2 regions of the Chryseobacterium sp. IHB B 17019 genome follow, and region 2 is predicted to be linked to the other one. Evidence: riboswitches for the same ligand, from Rfam matches in the RefSeq annotation. Region 2 holds a riboswitch; the other holds the start of a gene.
What was found. Region 2 has a riboswitch for S-adenosylmethionine ahead of ATE47_RS14695 (alpha/beta fold hydrolase). Riboswitches for the same ligand answer to the same signal wherever they lie in the genome.
Positions count from the first base shown of each region.

Region 1: linked by a shared signal. The riboswitch ahead of ATE47_RS15400 (SusC/RagA family TonB-linked outer membrane protein) and the one ahead of ATE47_RS14695 (alpha/beta fold hydrolase) in region 2 are both predicted to bind S-adenosylmethionine.

Region 1 covers NZ_CP013293.1:3,324,651-3,328,076, forward strand. The annotation lists gene ATE47_RS15400 (SusC/RagA family TonB-linked outer membrane protein) at 1-1,863, opposite strand, end outside; SAM riboswitch class I at 1,947-2,045, opposite strand; gene ATE47_RS15405 (type II 3-dehydroquinate dehydratase) at 2,288-2,698, shown strand; gene pckA (phosphoenolpyruvate carboxykinase (ATP)) at 2,832-3,426, opposite strand, start outside.
Region 2 covers NZ_CP013293.1:3,188,321-3,191,746, forward strand. The annotation lists gene ATE47_RS14690 (ACT domain-containing protein) at 1-891, opposite strand, end outside; gene ATE47_RS14695 (alpha/beta fold hydrolase) at 893-1,831, opposite strand; SAM riboswitch class I at 1,897-2,003, opposite strand; gene ATE47_RS14700 (MGH1-like glycoside hydrolase domain-containing protein) at 2,193-3,426, shown strand, end outside.

The sequences.
Region 1 (3,426 bases), 140 kb from region 2:
ATAGGCATAATAGGTGCTTAATTTGTCATTTCCCTGGCCTCCGTAACTTGCACGAAGGGTCAGTTGATTGAAGAAATTTAAATTTTTAATAAAATCTTCATTGGACGCTTTCCATGAGCCTCCGACTGACCAGAAAGTTCCCCATCTGTTTTCAGGAGAAAATCTTGAAGATCCGTCCGCTCTTACCGATCCTGAAACAAAATATTTATTTTTAAAATCATATTCTGCCTTTCCTAAGAAACTTAACAAACCTAATTTATCACTGTTTCCACTGAAGCTTCCCAGTAAAGCTGCTGCATCAGGTTCGTAATAATATGGTAAGGAAAACTGACTTCTGCTTCCTGAAATCGTCTGATATTCATAATGATAAAACTCCTGACCACCTAAAATGTTAATATGATGCTGCCCGAATTTTTTATCATAAGTCAGAATATTACTTGTGGTGTAAGACAAAGTTCTTGAATTGGTTTTTGTCACGGAACCTCCGATTTCAACGCCTTCTCCCAACAACGGATTGGTATAATAATGACCGTTATAATTCACTAAATCAATAGAAAAACTTGTTTTAAACTTTAATTCCGGCAAGAAGGTAAAATCTAAAAATCCTTTTCCTGAAAAGTTATCTTCTCTGTTGTCGTTTTTATTTAAAGGTAAAGTTGCTGCAGCGTTTTCATTCTGTAAAGCACTTGTCGGCCTATATTTCCCGAAATCGTAGATGTAATTTCCGTTGGCATCCAATTTATAGCTACCATCCGCATTTCTTTCATAATAAGGATAAAATGAAGGAATTACCCTTGCTGCATTAATAATGTTATCGGTTCTGGAATCTGATGAAGGCGGTGCTTCCTGAAGGCTGTTTGTATAACTTAAATTTGCCCCGACATTCAGCCATTTCTTTACCTCAGAATTGATTTTCAGTCTTGTGCTGTACTTCCTGAATCCGGACCCAATCGCAATTCCTTTGTCATCCAGATAACCCAGTGAAAAATAATAATTGCTTTTTTCATTTCCACCACTGAAATCCAGATCCACCTGATTTCTTGAAGCAACTCTTTGCAGAATATCTTTCCAATTGTCGTTCCACAAAGGTGTTGCACCGGATAATAGCTTCCCGTCTGGTCCTACAGGTTTGGCATAATTTACGCCATAAGGATTGATTCCTAAAGCATTCACCAGATTATCAGTCGCCATCTGCGCAGCCTGTTGTGAAGAGACCTGACTGGATTTGTACCCGTTTCGCAGCGCTTCCCAATACAATTCGAAATACTGGTCTGTTGATACCTGTTCATAATCTTTCACAGCTCTTCCGGAAAAACCCTGGCTGATATTAAAGTTTATACTCGACTCTCCTTTTTTACCGGATTTTGTGGTGATGATAATTACTCCATTTGCCCCTCTGGAACCATACAGTGAGCTTGCCGTAGCATCTTTTAAAACACTTATTGATTCAATATCGTTGGGACTGATAGAGTTGATATTTCCGTCGAAAGGAATTCCGTCTACTACAAATAACGGGTTGCTTGAAGCACTAATAGAACCAATTCCCCGAATTCTGATGGAGGCCGTAGAACCCGGCTGCCCCGAAGAGCTTACCGCCTGAAGTCCCGGAACCTGACCTTCTAATGCTTTTGTAATGCTGGTAACAGGCCTGTTGTTGATTTTTTCGCTGGAAATGGTAGCGACAGATCCTGTATAGCTCGTTTTTTTAGCTTTTCCGTAAGCTACAATGACTACTTCATCAATATCTTTTTCACGAAGCGTATCTTTTTTAGCTTCCTGCCCTTCTACACTGATTATTCCTAAGAAGAAAACAGCAATTGGCGGAATCCATAGCTTGGAGCTAATTAAATTTTTGTTAATCATAATCAATTTTATTTAGCAATAACTGAATTTTAATACTTTATAAAAAAGACAGCAAAAAGCATCAATACTATGATTAACCTTATTGCTTATCTTTCCTTTTTAAAGGCTGAATGTAACACCTTGCTCTGGGCAGGTTGTTAAGATTTCACAGGGTCAGTTCCCTCCATCTTTCTTTATAAGCCGATCGAAATATATTTGCAAATCTAAAAACAAATAGTCTATAAAACAAGTAGACTTTAAAAATTCAACTATAAATTTTATAAAAATTAACTTAATTTTATTTTAAAAGCCAAAGAAATAAGCAGTTATAAAATTTGTTAAATTTTTAAATATGAGAAATATCATTAAAAATAATGCAAGGGATCAAAATAACTTAAGCTAAAATTTTTCAGCCTTAATTGAAAAAACTTTTTAATTTTATACTATGAAAGTTTTAATTGTAAACGGCCCGAACCTGAATCTTTTAGGCTCAAGAGAACCTGAAATTTATGGGACAATCTCTATGGAAGAATATCTGGAAAATATAAAGTCTGAATTTTCTTCTTATGAAATTAAATATTATCAATCCAATATTGAAGGAGAAATTATTAACAGGCTTCAGGAAAATGATTTTGATGCATTGGTAATTAATCCGGGAGCGTTTACCCATTATTCTTATGCGATTGCCGACTGTTTAAAGAACATTCAGAAGCCTAAAGTTGAGGTTCATATCAGCAATATTTACAAGAGGGAAGAATTTCGCCAGAAGTCTGTGACGGCCGCAAATACTGATGCGGTTTTATCCGGTTTTGGAATGGGGGGATATAGATTGGCGATTTTGAGCTTGAAATTTTAAATAATTAATTTTATTAACCACAGATTTCTCAGATCACCACAGATGTTTACGTTATATATAATCTGTGTAGCTTGGTGAAAATCCGTGTTTAATTAAAAATAAAATCCTCATCGCTATGATGAGGATTTCTATTTTAGTTTGTTGTCTGCTGTTGTAATTGAGGTCCGGAAGCTACCAATTTTTCCCCTTCTTCAGTATTGCAGTACTGATCGAAGTTTTTAATATACCTTGATGCTAAATCCTTCGCTTTTTCTTCCCATTCAGAAACATCACTATATGTATTTCTAGGATCTAAAATGCCTTCAGAAACGTTCGGTAAAGATGTAGGAATTTCCAAATTCATAATTGGAATTCTGGTTTTCGGAGCGTTTTCAATAGATCCGTCAATGATTGCGTCAATAATTGCTCTTGTATCTTTCAAAGAAATTCTCTTTCCTGTACCGTTCCAGCCTGTGTTAACTAAATAAGCTTTTGCACCGTGTTCTTTCATCTTGCTGATCAAAGTTTTTGAATACATTGTCGGGTGCAATGTCAGGAATGCTTCTCCGAATGCAGGTGAAAAAGATGGTTGAGGCTCTGTAATTCCTCTTTCAGTTCCCGCTAACTTTGAAGTATATCCGCAAAGAAAGTGGTATTGTGCCTGATCTTCATCCAAAACAGAAACCGGAGGCAATACCCCGAAAGCATCTGCAGAAAGGTACACTATTTTCTTTGCGTGACCTGCTTTA
Region 2 (3,426 bases):
TTCGTACAGATAACGTCTGTTATTTTTGTTCAACGTATATCTTAGTTTACGGTATTCTTCGATTGGAAGCGTATTGAAAATCTTGTTGGAAGACACCAGATCGAAACCATTTTCTGCCAACGTATGATAATTATGAACAAAATCCTTGCTTGCCGTATTATCAACAACAATCAGGTTTTCCAGTTGGTTTTCTTTTGAAAAATTGATTAATTCCTGAACATCTGATGGACTTTCCGCTGTCAAAACCTCATCATTCCAATTGTTATCAAAACCTTTTTTATTAAAAGCTATTTTTCTTGAATTCGCAACGGCCACAACTTTCAAATCAATTTTTTTACGTCTTCTGATTTCTTCCGATGACTGTAAAACCTGATTGATCAAAGTTTTACCAACATTTCCGTGTCCGATAATTGCTAGATGAACCGTTTTTGGTTTTTTAGAAATCTCGGATTCGATGATATTTTTTGCTTTTTCGTCTTGTGAAGAAGTTACGACAATATTTACCCGTTTTTCGCTTGCAATTTGGTTTAAAAGCAATGGGAAAACATTGTTTCGGGCCAGTTCTGCCAATACTTTATTGAAATCTTCTGCTACAAAACCAATGACAGAGACATTATTTATACTGTAAATCTGGGAAACTTTCCCTGATTTTCTTTCTGCTTCAAATTCGTCAATCAGACAATTAACTGCTTTTTCGGAATCAGCTTCCTGAACCAAAATTGATAATCCGTTTTCGATGGCCTGTTGAGAAATTACCCCAACACTGATTCGCGCCAGTGTAAGCGCTTTAAAAATTCGTCCGTCAATCCCGATTTCACCCAAGAAATCTTCTCCTTCAAATTTGATGATTGATCTGTTTTTTAAAAATTTTATTTCGTTAGCATTTTCCATTCTACAAAATATTTTTAATGATGTTATTTAATTGTTCGTATTCCATTAAGAAGGCATCGTGCCCATGAATTGATTTGATCTCGTGATAGAAAAGATTTTCCTTTTTTTCTTTAAGCTTTTCAAAACACATTCGGATTTCGGAAGCGGGAAAGAATAAGTCTGTATCAACGGAGATCATGTGCATTCGTGCCTGTATCTTTACCAGTTGATTCTCTTCTGCATTAATATTCATTAATAAATGATTCATCAGCTTATAAGATTTTAAACTAAACCTTTCGTTTAAAGCATTTCCGTGATAAATAAGCCAGTCTTCCGATTCCAGGTTCTGTTTTTCCTGATTGTATTTGTTTTGAAATCTATCGTTTAAAGATTGAGGTGTTCTGTAGCACAACATCGCATGAATTCTGGCTTTTTGTAATGGTTCGCCACTTTGATTTAACAAAAATTTCTGAACCAGGCATTGCGCATGAAGCCAGTCATGGGTTTTAAAATCGCAGGCAATGGGAATAAAGATTTCGGCAAGATTTGGATTTTTTGCCAGCATTTCCCAGCCGATTCCGCCTCCAAGAGAGCCTCCGATAATGACATGTAAACTTTTAATTTTTAAAATTTCAAGTCCTTTTAAAAAGATATTAGCAATATCCGAAGGAGTGAAATCTTCATAGTCATCAATTAAAAAATCATCGTAACCGTTTCCGGGAATATTGAAACACAGAACAGTATATTTGTTCGTATCGATCACCTGGTTTTCTCCAATCAGTTGTTTCCACCACCCTTTTTCCCCTGAAACATTGGAGTTTCCGGTTAAAGCATGATTAACTAAAACTATCGGTGAAGAAAACAGCTCTTTCCCGAAAAGCTGATAGCTCAACGGGATATGGTATTCCTTTTGGGAATTGGTTTGATACGAAATATTAATATGTTTAAGTTCTGTTTTCAATTCTATTATACTTTTTGATAATACAATTTGAAAATGCCACGAGAAATGGCTGAAAGAACTTCAGTAAGTTATCTGTCCAAAATAAATTGGTAGAACGTAGCACCTTCTTTACTTCCGCAAAGGGTTGCTAAGGTTTCACAGGGTCTAATCCCTCAACCTTTCTTGATAACATTTTCAATATGTGAATGATCGAATGGTGCAAAGATAAAAATTTAATTTTAAATATTTAAAAAAAATTTAATTTTAATATGGAAGCATTGATGGATAGGACATTTTGGATAAAATATTAAAAATTATTCAGAATTAGAAAGTTGGAATTATTTTTCAAAAAAACTAACTTCGTAATTGAAAATGCTGAGATATGATTGCTGAAAAACAAAGATTACAAGATACTGACTGGAAAAACTGGGGGCCTTACGTAAGTAACCGCCAATGGGGAAATGTACGTGAAGATTACAGCTCAAACGGTGATGCCTGGAATTTCGCTAATCATAGTACTGCAGAAAGCTACGCCTACCGCTGGGGCGAAGAAGGAATTGCGGGAATCTCCGATGCAAAGCAGCTCTTCTGTTTTGCACTTTCGTTCTGGAATAAGAAAGATAAGATGATAAAAGAGCGCTTTTTCGGGCTGAGCAATCCTCAGGGAAATCACGGGGAAGACATCAAAGAAATCTTTTATTACCTGGATAATACACCTACTCACAGCTATATGAAAATGGTGTACAAATATCCTATCAATGCCTTTCCATATGAAGATATCCGTGCCGAAAATGCCAGACGCAGCAAAAAAGAACCGGAATACGAAATTTTCGATACCGGAATTTTTGATAATGATGAATATTTTGATATTTTTATTGAATATGCAAAGGCCAACCAAGATGATATCTTAGTGAGAGTCACGGTTTGTAACAGAAGCCAGAATGACGCTCCTATTGTGGTAGCACCCACCGTTTGGTTCAGGAATAACTGGAAATGGGGCTACAACACTTACAAAGGTGGGACAAATGCTTCACAGGAAGGCTGTATTGATATTATACACGACAGTATTTCCATTAAAAAGTTTTATTCGAAGAACATCAATGTGGAAAGTGTTTTCTGCGATAATGAAACCAACAATCCAAAGTTGCACGGCGCTCCATATCCGGGAAATACTTATTTTAAAGATGGAATTAATGATTATATAATTTACGGAAGCAACACCATAAATCCTGAAAAAAGAGGAACGAAGGCTGCATTTTTAATTGATGAAATAATTGAGGCAAGACAATCTAAAACGTTTGATTTCAGACTATCACCTAACGATCTTGATGAGCCTTTTTATCAATTTGATGAGATTTTCGAAGTTAGAATTGACGAAGCCAATGAATTTTATAATGAAATTCAACAGGATATCAATGATGATGACGAAAAAAACGTTCAGAGACAAGCTTTTGCTGGACTTCTTTGGAATAAGCAATTCTATCATTACAATGTCGGAAAATGGCTGAAAGGAGACCCGAATTATGAAGCTCCGAGAGATTTTAATAATTATGTAAGAAATACAGAGTGGAACCATCTCCATAATAAAGACATTATCTCAATGCCTGATAAATGGG